2 regions of the Streptomyces krungchingensis genome follow, and region 1 is predicted to be linked to the other one. Evidence: riboswitches for the same ligand, from Rfam matches in the RefSeq annotation. Region 1 holds a riboswitch; the other holds the start of a gene.
What was found. Region 1 has a riboswitch for glycine ahead of gcvT (glycine cleavage system aminomethyltransferase GcvT). Riboswitches for the same ligand answer to the same signal wherever they lie in the genome.
Positions count from the first base shown of each region.

Region 2: another riboswitch for glycine. It lies ahead of gcvP (aminomethyl-transferring glycine dehydrogenase); the one in region 1 lies ahead of gcvT (glycine cleavage system aminomethyltransferase GcvT).

Region 1 is NZ_JBPUKY010000001.1:7,229,330-7,235,631, forward strand. Features, by position in the region: gene ACSYGO_RS31775 (L-serine ammonia-lyase) at 1-6, opposite strand, end outside; gene glyA (serine hydroxymethyltransferase) at 179-1,441, opposite strand; gene gcvH (glycine cleavage system protein GcvH) at 1,453-1,830, opposite strand; gene gcvT (glycine cleavage system aminomethyltransferase GcvT) at 2,037-3,155, opposite strand; glycine riboswitch at 3,190-3,302, opposite strand; glycine riboswitch at 3,303-3,400, opposite strand; gene ACSYGO_RS31795 (AAA family ATPase) at 3,569-4,264, shown strand; gene ACSYGO_RS31800 (enhanced serine sensitivity protein SseB) at 4,307-5,074, shown strand; gene ACSYGO_RS31805 (enhanced serine sensitivity protein SseB C-terminal domain-containing protein) at 5,258-6,058, shown strand.
Region 2 is NZ_JBPUKY010000001.1:2,311,237-2,317,538, forward strand. Features, by position in the region: gene ACSYGO_RS10390 (DUF5999 family protein) at 166-372, shown strand; gene gcvP (aminomethyl-transferring glycine dehydrogenase) at 502-3,387, opposite strand; glycine riboswitch at 3,562-3,657, opposite strand; gene ACSYGO_RS10400 (PRC-barrel domain-containing protein) at 3,771-4,145, shown strand; gene ACSYGO_RS10405 (DNA polymerase IV) at 4,064-5,527, opposite strand; gene ACSYGO_RS10410 (MerR family transcriptional regulator) at 5,630-6,302, opposite strand, start outside.

The DNA of each region.
Region 1 (6,302 bases):
GGCCACGGGAACTCCTTGGTGGTCGCGCCGGACGCCGTTGTCCGGTGGAGGTGGTGCAGGGACTGCGGGGACTGCATGGAACGGGGCACCGCGCTCGGTATCCAGTGTGCGCGGTGCCCCGGACGTCCGTACGAAGGGGACCGTACGAACCAAAACGTACGCCAGAAAGCGTACGAAATTACTTCAGGCCGGGGTACAGCGGGTGCTTGTCCGCCAGAGCGGACACGCGGGCCTTCAGGGACGCGGCGTCGTGGGACGGCTTGAGCGCCTCGGCGATGATGTCCGCGACCTCGGTGAAGTCCTCGGCCTGGAAGCCGCGGGTGGCGAGGGCGGGCGTGCCGATGCGCAGGCCGGAGGTGACCATGGGCGGACGCGGGTCGTTGGGGATGGCGTTGCGGTTGACCGTGATGCCGACCTCGTGGAGGCGGTCCTCGGCCTGCTGCCCGTCCAGCTCGGAGTTGCGCAGGTCCACCAGGACCAGGTGCACGTCCGTGCCGCCGGACAGGACGTCCACGCCCACGGCCTTCACGTCGTCCTGGACGAGGCGCTCGGCCAGGATGCGGGCACCCTCCAGCGTGCGCTGCTGGCGCTCCTTGAACTCGTCCGAGGCGGCGACCTTGAACGAGACGGCCTTGGCCGCGATCACGTGCTCCAGCGGGCCGCCCTGCTGACCGGGGAAGACCGCGGAGTTGATCTTCTTGGCCAGCTCGGCCGTCGAGAGGATCACACCGCCGCGCGGGCCGCCCAGCGTCTTGTGGGTGGTCGTGGTGACGACGTGGGCGTGCGGCACCGGGTTGGGGTGCAGACCCGCGGCGACCAGGCCGGCGAAGTGCGCCATGTCCACCATGAGGTACGCGCCGACCTCGTCGGCGATGCGGCGGAACTCCGCGAAGTCGAGCTGACGCGGGTAGGCCGACCAGCCCGCCACGATCAGCTTCGGCCGGGACTCCTTGGCCAGGCGCTCGACCTCGGCCATGTCGACCTGGCCGGTCTCGTCGTCCACGTGGTAGGCGACCACGTCGTACAGCTTGCCGGAGAAGTTGATCTTCATGCCGTGGGTCAGGTGCCCGCCGTGCGCGAGGTTCAGACCCATGATCGTGTCGCCCGGCTTGAGCAGCGCGAACATCGCGGCCGCGTTGGCCTGGGCGCCCGAGTGCGGCTGCACGTTCGCGTGCTCGGCACCGAAGAGCGCCTTGATGCGGTCGATGGCGATCTGCTCGACCACGTCGACGTGCTCGCAGCCGCCGTAGTAGCGGCGGCCGGGGTAGCCCTCGGCGTACTTGTTGGTGAGGACCGAACCCTGGGCCTCCATGACCGCGACCGGAGCGAAGTTCTCCGACGCGATCATCTCCAGGGTGGACTGCTGGCGGTGCAGCTCGGCGTCGACGGCGGCGGCGACGTCCGGGTCCAGTTCGTGAAGGGGCGTGTTCAGAAGCGACATGCGGTGACTCCTCAGCCGGCGGTGAAAGCGGTGTACTCGTCCGCGGACATGAGGTCCTCCGGCTCGTCCGTGACGCGTACCTTGAACAGCCAGCCGCCCTCGAAGGGGGCGGAGTTCACCAGCGACGGGTCGTCCACCACGTCCTGGTTGGCCTCGACGACCTCGCCGGTGACCGGCGCGTAGAGGTCGCTGACCGACTTGGTCGACTCCAGCTCGCCGCAGGACTCGCCCGCGGTCACCGTGTCACCGACCTCCGGAAGCTGGGCGTAGACGACGTCGCCGAGCGCGTTGGCCGCGAACTCGGTGATGCCGACCGTCGAGACGCCGTCCTCGGCGACCGACAGCCACTCGTGCTCCTTGCTGTAGCGCAGCTGCTGGGGGTTGCTCATGGCCTGAATTCTCCTGTACGCGGGGGACTGCTGATGTCGGGGGTACCCCGTGCCCGGACGAAGCCGGGAACGGGGGAGGGGTGGTCATGGGATACGAGACGGCACGCCGGGGCACAGGTCACGCACCAACGCGCGCGGGTACCCCCGCGGCGCTCCCTCGGTCCGCTTCCTTCCGGTGCCCATGGCGCCCGTCGCGCGCCCGGTGCCTACTTCTGGCGCTTGTAGAACGGCAGGGCCACGACCTCGTACGGCTCGTGGCTGCCCCGGATGTCCACGCCGACCCCGGCGGACCCGGGCGCCGCGTGCGCGGCGTCGACGTACGCGATCGCGATCGGCTTGCCCAGCGTCGGGGAGGGGGCGCCCGAGGTGACCTCGCCGATCACCGTGCCGCCGGCGACGACGGTGTACCCGGCGCGCGGCACACGACGGCCCTCGGCGATCAGGCCGACGAGCACCCGCGGAGGGTTCTTCTCGGCCCGCTCGGCGGCGGCCTCCAGGGCCTTGCGCCCCACGAAGTCGCCCTCCTTCTCGAACTTCACGACCCGCCCGAGCCCGGCGTCGAAGGGCGTCAGCGAGGTGGTCAGCTCGTGCCCGTACAGCGGCATGCCGGCCTCCAGGCGCAGCGTGTCGCGGCAGGACAGGCCGCAGGGGACGAGGCCGACGGGGGCGCCCGCCTCGGTCAGTGCCTGCCACAGCCGCTCGGCGTCCGCGGGCGCCACGAACAGCTCGAAGCCGTCCTCACCGGTGTAGCCGGTGCGGGCGATGAGCGCCGGGACGCCGGCCACGGTGCCCGGCAGGCCCGCGTAGTACTTCAGGCCGTCCAGGTCCGCGTCGGTGAGCGACTTGAGGATGCCGGGGGACTCGGGGCCCTGCACGGCGATCAGGGCGTACGCGTCGCGGTCGTCGCGGACCTCGGCGTCGAACCCGTCCGCACGCTCGGTGAGCGCGTCGAGGACCACCTGGGCGTTGGAGGCGTTGGCGACGACCATGTACTCGGTCTCGGCGAGCCGGTAGACGATCAGGTCGTCGAGGATGCCGCCGTCCTCCTGGCAGATCATCGTGTAGCGCGCGCGGCCGACGCCGACGGAGGCGATGTTGCCGACCAGGGCGTAGTTCAGCAGGGCGGCGGCCTGCGGCCCGGTGACGGTGATCTCGCCCATGTGCGAGAGGTCGAACAGACCGGCATTCGTGCGGACGGCGAGGTGCTCGTCGCGCTCGGAGCCGTACCGCAGGGGCATGTCCCAGCCTGCGAAGTCGGTCATCGTCGCGCCGAGCGAGCGATGCAGGGCATCGAGCGCGGTGTGACGGGGTGCGTTGCTGCTCATCGGTGGGGCTCCCAAGGCATGACGGCGAGGTCGTTCCTCCCCATCTGTCATCGGAACCTGAGAGGTTCGCCACGACCCCACGAAACGGTGGTCATGACTTGCACCTTGGGTGGAGCCACTGGTCAGCGGCCCGCTTTTCAGATGTGCCTCGCCCGCGCGGTAACGGGGCCTGAGAGATTCAAGGGAGGGACTTGCTCCTTCGGCGCCCGGGGACTCGTACCCCAGGACTCTCCCGCGCGGATTCAAGCGGCCGGTATGCAGTTGGCGCGCACATCATTGCACGCGCCGTCCGATCGGGGCAGTCCGCATCTGTAACCGGCCTGTGGCAGTCCGAGTACGGAAACGAGAGAGACGACGCATTACCTTCTCTTTACACTCGACGGGGATGGGACTCCACACCCAAGGGGAGGACGATCACGGTGAACAGGACCACGGCGTACGCGACGACCTCGGGAATTGCCCTGCCCAAGCAACCCGGCGCCCCGGCCCGGGAGGCCTGCGGCCCGCTCCCGGCGGCCGTCGTCCGCGACCTCAGGGCCCGCGCCGGGCACAGCCCGCACGGCCTGCTCTTCGGGGCGTCCGACGTCGTGGTGGTCACGGGGCTGCCCGGCAGCGGCAAGTCGACCCTGATGCGCCGTGCCGTCACGGGCCCGCGCATCGACTCCCAGGACACCCGTGACCGCTGGGACGCCGGGATGGCCCGATGGCTGCCGTACGCGGTCTACCGCCCCTTCGTCCGCCTCGCGCACTACGCGGGGCTGCGTCGCGCGCTGCGCTCCGGCGCCGGCGTCGTCGTGCACGACTGCGGCACGCAGGCCTGGGTGCGCCGCTGGCTGGCCCGGGAGGCCCGGCGCCGGGGCGGCTCGCTGCACCTGCTGCTGCTCGACGTCCCGCCCGGCACGGCGCTCCGGGGCCAGCACGACCGGGGCCGCGGTGTCTCGCGCTACGCCTTCGCGCGGCATCGCGGAGCCGTGACCCGGCTGCTGCGCGCCGTGGAGAAGGGCGACCTGCCCGAGGGGTGCGGCTCGGCGGTGCTCATCGACCGTGAGGCGGCGGACGTGCTGCGCCGGATCGACTTCGACGGCCGGGCCGTCACCGGCGCCCACTAATCTTTCCAGCCGGAACAGTGGTTCGAAGCAGGCGGTAGACAGATGGACTTCCCGGCACAGGCGCACCCCCATCCGCACGGCGGATGGCCCGGCAACGAGCTGGAGGAGGTGCTGTCCGCCTCGCTCGGCGTGCCCTCGGCCGGTGCCCGCATCGTCGAGGTCCTCGGCCGCAGCTTCGTCTGGGTGCCCCTGCCGAAAGGCGGCGGTCCGCACAGCGGCCCCCTCGACCTGCCGACGCTGGAGATCGAGGGCCAGGCGTACGTCCCCGTGTTCAGCTCCGAGGAGCAGTTCCGCCAGGTCACCGGCGGCCGTCTCTCGTACACGATCGCGCCCGCCGTCGAGTTCGCCCGGGGCTTGCCGCCCCAGGTCGGCATCGCGGTCAACCCGGACGGCGTGGTCGGCGTACCGCTGCCGCCCCTCGCGGTGGCCGAGCTGTGCCGGGCGGGGCGGACCCCGCTGGACGGGCCGGCGAGCGGCGGCCGGGTGCGGCTGTTCGAGCCCGACTGGCAGGACGACCCGGTGGACTTCCTGTCCGCCGCGTCGGCCGAGTTCGCCGCGACCGGCGTCGTGATCAGCGCCCGCCGCTGCCTGGCCAGCATCGAGGGCGGCGACCCGGTGATGTTCATCGGCGTCGAGCTCTCCCAGTGGGAGGGCGACGCCCGCACCCTCCCGCTCGACGCGCTGGGCCGTGCCCTCGGCCGGGTCCCGGTCGGCCACGCCGTGAACCTGGTTCTCCTGGACGTCGCCCAGGACCCGGTGGGCGACTGGATGCGCGCCCAGGTGCGGCCCTTCTACCAGCGCGAGCACTGACCCCGGCACGCGCGTGAGCGGTGACACCACGGAGACCCGTGACGCCGTGCGTCAAGTCGCTGTCAGGATCGCCGCTTAAGCTGGTTTCATGGCTCGGTCGAGGTGTTGACGCAGGTTCGTCACCGGTGGCTCGGGCGTATTGGATGAGTTCGTCGTGAATTGTTCGCGAAGGGGCGGTTGAGGGTGAGCGCGTCGGGCACGGCCGCGGCCGGGCAGGTCGAGCACATGCTGCGCCAGGTGACCCCCGGGCGCTACGACGCCTACGAGGCGCTCCTTCGCGCGCTCGCGACCCCGTCGTCCGGTCAGGTCTGGATGCTCCTGTGGCACGGCCAGGCCGGGTCCCCGGACGCCCAGTACGGGAACATGGAGGTGGACGGCTTCGGGTACGCGCCGTGCGTCACCTCCGCCCAGGAGCTCTCGGCCAGCGGCTGGAACCGCTCGTACGAGGTGGTCGACGGCCTCGACGTCGCCCGCACCCTCTACCCCGACCATTTCGGCCTCTGGCTCAATCCGCACGCGCCCGGCGGCGGCCTGGGCATCCCCTGGCTGGACCTGCGGCGCATCGCCGCGGGCCTGGAGCGGCAGCCCGCCGGACCGCTGCGACTGTCCGAACCGGGCATCGAGATCCCGCAGTTCTACGCCCTGCTCACGCAGAACGCGCACCGCACCTCCGCCGTGCGGTCGCTGCGCCGCGCCTGGGTGCAGCCGGCGCTCGGGGCGCCCTATCTCGCCATCGGCCTTGACGTGTACGACACTTCGCCGCCCGCGGTCGACTCGGTGCGCGCCATGATGCAGCAGTCCATCGGCGCGGTCCCCGACGGGCTGCCCGTCTCGACCGTGGCGATGTCCGACGAGTACGACCCGGTGGCCATGTGGCTGCGGGCCAACGCCCGGCCGTTCTACGACCGTGAGGCCCACGCGGCCCCGGCCCAGGCGCCGATGGCGGGCGGCTACGGTTATCCGCCGGCCCGCGGCGGATACTGACGGCGCACGCCGACGGCCCGCCGTCCGTGGCAGGGCGGTCGCGGAGGCGTCCCCCGCGGCGGTGTCTCACGCCTGACCTGCACGGGAACCGGCGTAAGGGCTGCTTGTCCGGGTTGGGGAGGACGCGTGCCGAAAGAGGGCCTCATGGCCCCTTCCGGCGCAACTGCCCCCCGTCCGTCTCGCGTTACCCACTGTTCGGATAACGGAATCCCCCTAAGAGCATCACGGTTGCGCATACTTTCTC
Region 2 (6,302 bases), 4.9 Mb from region 1:
TCAACCTGTAAGAAGCGGTGCCGCGAAATCCCTGCGGATTGACGTCCGTAGAGCAACACTGGTTTCCAGACCACACACCAACGGGGGGCGGCCATGAACTCATCGAGCCGCGGGACAGACACCACAGCCATCACTCACATCTCGACCCAGCGAAAGATCCCATCCATGTGCCAGCACCAGCCACCGTGTCCGTCAGCCGAATCAGCCGACCGGGAGTCCGCCCGTCTCGTGGCGCACCACCCGGAGCAGGGATGGAGCCTGCTGTGCAACGGCGTTCTGCTCTTCGAGGACACCGGTGAGCTCCTGCCCGACGGCCAGATCATCGCCCCGCACCGCCCGCTGGGCAGCGCACAGGTGATGACGGCCGCCTGAGGCACCACGGGTCGCAGGCGCGCGGCCCGGACACACGAGGGGCCGGCCCGGAGACGTACTCTCCGAACCGGCCCCGACGCATGTCCGTGGGCGACTACTCCTCGTAGCCGCCCGCGTCCGCGGTGTCGATCAGTCCTCGTAGGCGTCCAGCGGCGGGCAGGAGCAGACGAGGTTCCGGTCGCCGTACGCCTGGTCGATGCGGCGCACCGGCGGCCAGTACTTGTCCGCGGCCGAGACACCGGCCGGGAAGACGGCCTCCTCGCGCGAGTACGCGTGGTTCCACTCGCCACCGAGCGCGGCGGCGGTGTGCGGGGCACCTCGCAGCGGGTTGTCGTCGACCGCCCACTCGCCCGAGCCGACCTTGTCGATCTCCGCGCGAATCGCGATCATCGCGTCGCAGAAGCGGTCGAGCTCGCCCAGGTCCTCGGACTCGGTCGGCTCGATCATCAGCGTCCCGGCCACCGGGAACGACATCGTCGGCGCGTGGAAGCCGTAGTCGATCAGGCGCTTGGCGATGTCGTCGACGCTCACGCCGGTCGCCTTGGTCAGCGGGCGCAGGTCGATGATGCACTCGTGCGCGACGAGCCCGCCCGGACCGGTGTAGAGCACCGGGAAGTGCGGCTCCAGACGCTTGGCGATGTAGTTCGCGGACAGCACGGCCACCTGCGTGGCGCGCTTGAGGCCCTCGCCGCCCATGAGCCGGACGTAGGCCCAGGAGATCGGCAGGATGCCCGCGGAGCCCCACGGAGCTGCCGAGATCGGGCCCACACCGGTCTCCGGACCGGCCGCGGGCTGCAGGGGGTGGTTGGGCAGGTACGGCGCCAGGTGCGCGCGCACGCCGACCGGGCCGACTCCCGGGCCGCCGCCGCCGTGCGGGATGCAGAACGTCTTGTGCAGGTTGAGGTGCGAGACGTCACCGCCGAAGTGCCCCGGCTTGGCCAGACCCACCAGCGCGTTGAGGTTGGCGCCGTCGACGTAGACCTGACCGCCGGCCTCGTGGACCTGCGCGCAGATGTCGGCGACATGCTCCTCGAACACTCCGTGCGTCGAGGGGTACGTGATCATCAGTACGGCGAGTTCGTCGCGGTACTGCTCGATCTTGGCACGCAGGTCCTCGATGTCGACCTCGCCGTCGTCCGCGGTCTTGACGACCACGACCTTCATGCCGGCCATCACGGCACTCGCGGCGTTGGTGCCGTGCGCGGAGGACGGGATGAGACAGACGGTGCGCTGCTCGTCGCCGTTGGCGCGGTGGTAGCCGCGGACGGCCAGCAGACCGGCCAGCTCGCCCTGCGAACCGGCGTTGGGCTGGAGCGAGACCTTGTCGTACCCGGTGACCTCGGCGAGCCGCTCCTCGAGCTCCGTGATCAGCGTGAGGTAGCCCTGTGCCTGCTCGGCCGGGACGAAGGGGTGCAGCTGGCCGAACTCGGGCCAGGTGACCGGCTCCATCTCCGTGGTCGCGTTGAGCTTCATCGTGCAGGAGCCCAGCGGGATCATGCCGCGGTCGAGCGCGTAGTCGCGGTCGGACAGCTTGCGCAGGTAGCGCAGCATCGCGGTCTCGGAGCGGTGCTGATGGAACACCGGGTGGGTGAGGTAGTCGTCGGTGCGCAGCAGCGCGACCGGCAGGGTGTCCTCGGCGGTGGCGTCCAGCGCCTCGACGTCGCCCTCGACACCGAACGCGGTCCACACGGCGCCGAGCTCACGGCGCGTGGTGGTCTCGTCGCAGGAGATCGACACGTGGTCGGCGTCCGCCTGGTGGACGTTGACGCCGTGCTCGCGGGCGGCGGCGACGATCTCCGCAGCCCGGCCCGGGACCCGCACGGTCAGCGTGTCGAAGTACGCACCGTGCACGACCTCGGCTCCGCCCGCCGTCAGACCCGCGGCGAGCACGGTGGCGTAGCGGTGGGTGCGTCGCGCGATGGTCCGCAGACCGTCGGGGCCGTGGTAGACGGCGTACATGCCGGCCATCACGGCGAGCAGCACCTGAGCGGTGCAGATGTTGCTGGTGGCCTTCTCCCGGCGGATGTGCTGCTCGCGCGTCTGCAGGGCGAGGCGGTACGCCTTGTGTCCGTCGGCGTCGACGGACACACCGACCAGGCGACCGGGCAGGCTGCGGGCGAACTTCTCCTGGACCGCCATGTAGCCGGCGTGCGGACCGCCGAAGCCCATCGGCACACCGAAACGCTGCGTCGTACCGACGGCGATGTCGGCGCCGAGGTCGCCCGGCGAGGTGAGCAGGGTCAGGGCGAGGAGGTCGGCGGCCACGGTGACCACCGCGCCGAGCTCGTGGGCCTGGTCGACGACCGCCTTGATGTCGCGTACGGCACCGGAGGCGCCGGGGTACTGGAGCAGCACGCCGTTGATGTCGCGCTCGGCGATCTCGGCCGGGATGCCCTCGCTGAGGTCGGCGACGACGACCTCGACGCCGGTCGGCTCCGCGCGGGTCTCTATGACGGCGATGGTCTGCGGCAGGGCGTCCGCGTCGACCAGGAAGAGGCCCTTCTTGTTCTTGCCCATGCGCCGGGACAGCGCCATCGCCTCGGCGGCGGCGGTGCCCTCGTCGAGCAGCGAGGCGCCCGAGGTCGGCAGCCCGGTCAGCTCGGCGACCACGGTCTGGAAGTTGAGGAGCGCCTCCAGGCGGCCCTGCGAGATCTCCGGCTGGTACGGCGTGTACGCGGTGTACCAGGCCGGGTTCTCCATGACATTGCGCAGGATCACCGGCGGCGTGAACGTGCCGTAGTAACCGAGGCCGATCATCGAACCGAGCACCTCGTTGCGGTCCGCGAGGGAACGCAGCTCGGCGAGGACCTCCGCCTCGGTACGCGCGCCGGGAAGCTTCAGAGCCTCGGCATTCTTGATCACGTCCGGCACCGCGGCGGCCGTCAGATCGTCGAGCGAGCCGTATCCGACGTGGGCGAGCATCTTGGCCCTGGCCTCGAGGTCGGGCCCGATGTGGCGCTGCTCGAAGGGGATTCCCTGTTCGAGCTCGGAGAGCGGAATGCGGTGGACGGTCATTGCGGAGGCCTCCTGGTCTGACGCGACCTTCGAGGGGCACCCCGGCACGGGTACCCCGACGGCCTCCCCCTCTGTCATCTCAACCTGAGAGTTTCACCGGCCCGTCCGACGTGCCGGTTTTCACCGTCGGTGAGAGCGGAAGCCGTCGGCGACCGCCCTGCTTTCCAGAGTGACCTCGTCCGTGCGGTACGTGAGCCTGAGAGATTCCGGGGAGGATTTGCTCCTTCGGCGCCTCCGATGAAGTCTGGAGGACTCTCCCGCACGGGGTCAGCAGCCGCTGTCAGCCTACCAGCGAGGACAAGACACGATCCTTCGAGTGGCCGCCTGCCTGAATGTGCTCTTTTGTAGTGCTTACGGATGAGTTGCGACCAAGTGGAGGGCACGTGCAGACCGACATCGATCCGCGCAACCTGATCGGCCGCAAGGCGTTCGACCGCAATGGCACCAAGATCGGCACGATCGACGAGGTGTACCTCGACGACGCGACCGGTGTTCCGGAGTGGGCGGCCATACGCACAGGCCTCTTCAGCAGGGACGCTTTCGTGCCTCTGGAGCCCAGTGAACTCGTGGAAGGGGCCCTGCGCATCCCCTTCGACCGGGCCCTGATCAAGGACGCTCCCGACTTCGGCGTGGGCCGGCACCTCTCGCCCGAGCAGGAGCTCCAGCTCTACCACCACTACGGACTCGACGTGGCGGCCCCCTCCCCGCCTCCGCCGGACCGTGACTTCGGCAAGGTCGCGGGCTCGGACGAGCCCTGACCCGGATGCTCCAACGCGTCCGGGGAAACCACCGGAGCGACCAGGGGCAGCGGATCGGCCGGCTCCAGCCCGGGGTCGTCGGTCCGGAACGTCTTGACCCGCCCCGGCGCGGAGTAGGGCGTCTCGAACCGCACCGTGACCCGCCCCAGGCCGCTGCCCTGGACCCAGCCGTGCCCGTGCTCGGCATGCCGCACGTCGTGCCCGGCGGGCCACCGGCGCTCGGCGGGCGCGTCCGGTGACGCCCCGGACTCGCGCGACCCCTCGTCTGCGGGGTGCGCCTGGCCGGGGGGCTCCTCCGCCGCGGCATGGGCCTGCGCCTGCGCGAACAGGTCCTCCTGCGTGTAGTCGGCGAGCCCCGAGACCCCGACCCCCAGCAGCCGCACCCCACCGGTCGTGTCCACGGCCTCCAGGAGCCGCGCGGCGGCCTCCCGCACGACCGCCGGATCGTCCGTGGGCCCCCGCAGCGTCTCGGACCGGGTGAGCGTCGAGAAGTCGTACCTCCGCACCTTCAAAACGATGGTCCGCCCCGACAGCCCCGCCCCGCGCAGCCGCTGCACGCAGCGGTCGGCGAGCCGCTGCACCTCCAGACCGACCCGCATCCGGTCGTGGATGTCCACGTCATAGGTGTCTTCGACCGAGACGGACTTCGTCTCCCGCTCGGCGACCACGGGCCGCTCGTCGTGCGCCAGCGCCATCGCGTACAGCGCGTGTCCGTGCGCCTTCCCCAGCAGCCGTACGAGCTCGTCCTCGCCGGCCTCGGCGATCTCCTCGACCGTGGTGATCCCGGCCCGCCGCAGATGGTCTCCGGTCGCGGGGCCCACGCCGGGCAGCGTCCGCACCGACATCGGCCCCAGCAGCGCGCGCTCGGTGCCGGGCTCTATCAGGACCAGTCCGTCGGGCTTGGCCTGCTCGGAGGCGATCTTCGCGAGCATCTTGGACGCGGCGAGGCCCACCGAGCCCGTGAGTCCGGTGACGGCACGGATGTCCGCGCGCAGCTTCACCCCGGCGCGCCGTGCGGAGCCCTCGTCCCAGGCCGCGTCTCCCGCTTCCAGGTCCACGAAGGCCTCGTCCAGGCTCAGCGGCTCCACCAGGGGCGACAGGGCCCGCAGCAGCGCCATCACCTGCTCGCTGACCTCCTTGTAGAGGCCGAAGCGGGGCACGAGATACGCGGCGTTCGGTGCGAGGCGGCGGGCCTGGGCCATGGGCATCGCCGAGTGGACACCGAAGACCCGGGCCTCGTACGACGCGGTGGCGACGACTCCGCGCGGTCCGAGCCCGCCCACGACGACCGCTTTCCCGCGCAGGCTCGGCTTGGACGCCTGTTCCGCCGAGGCGAAGAAGGCATCCATGTCGAGATGCAGGATCGTGGGCGCGGTTCTCACATGTCCGATGCTGCACCACGCCACTGACAATGCCCCTGCGCGGCCCGCCGCCCACGGGACGGCCCGCGAAGCGGCACGCCTCTCACGGGGACGCCCAGCGGGTCACACAGCCCGGTTGCGCCGCCGTGCCAGCTCGTCCGCGGGATTGTGCCCGACGAGCGTCTCGCCGGTGTCCACACGCTCTCCGTGCAGCTGCGACAGGGCGCCTTCGACGTCCCGCCACACCACTCCCACGGCGATCCCGAAGACTCCCTGGCCGCCCTGGAGCAGCGCGTGGACGTCGTCGGGCGAGGTGCACTCGTAGACCGTCGCGCCGTCGCTCATCAGCGTCATCCGCTCCAGGTCCCGGAAGCCGCGCTCCCTGAGGTGCTGGACCGTGGTGCGGATGTTCTGCAGCGACACACCTGTGTCGAGGAACCGCTTGACGATCTTCAGGACGACGACGTCACGGAAGCTGTAGAGCCGCTGCGTCCCGGATCCGTAGGCGGGCCGCACGCTCGGCTCGACGAGCCCGGTCCTCGCCCAGTAGTCCAGTTGCCGGTAGGTGATGCCCGCGGCGGCACATGCCGTGGGACCGCGGTAGCCGATCTCCTCGGTAACGGCCCCTCCCTCGTCCGGGACCGCCGTCGGCCGCATCGGAGCGTGCTCGCCCGTGCTGCCGTGGTCGGGATACCCCCTGCTCGAGCGGAGCCGAGCGCTGGTGGGAGGGTACGGGCCGCTCTCCCCCGGACCGTGTCCGGGGGCACCCCCAGCCGTACCGTCGCCGCTGTTTCTC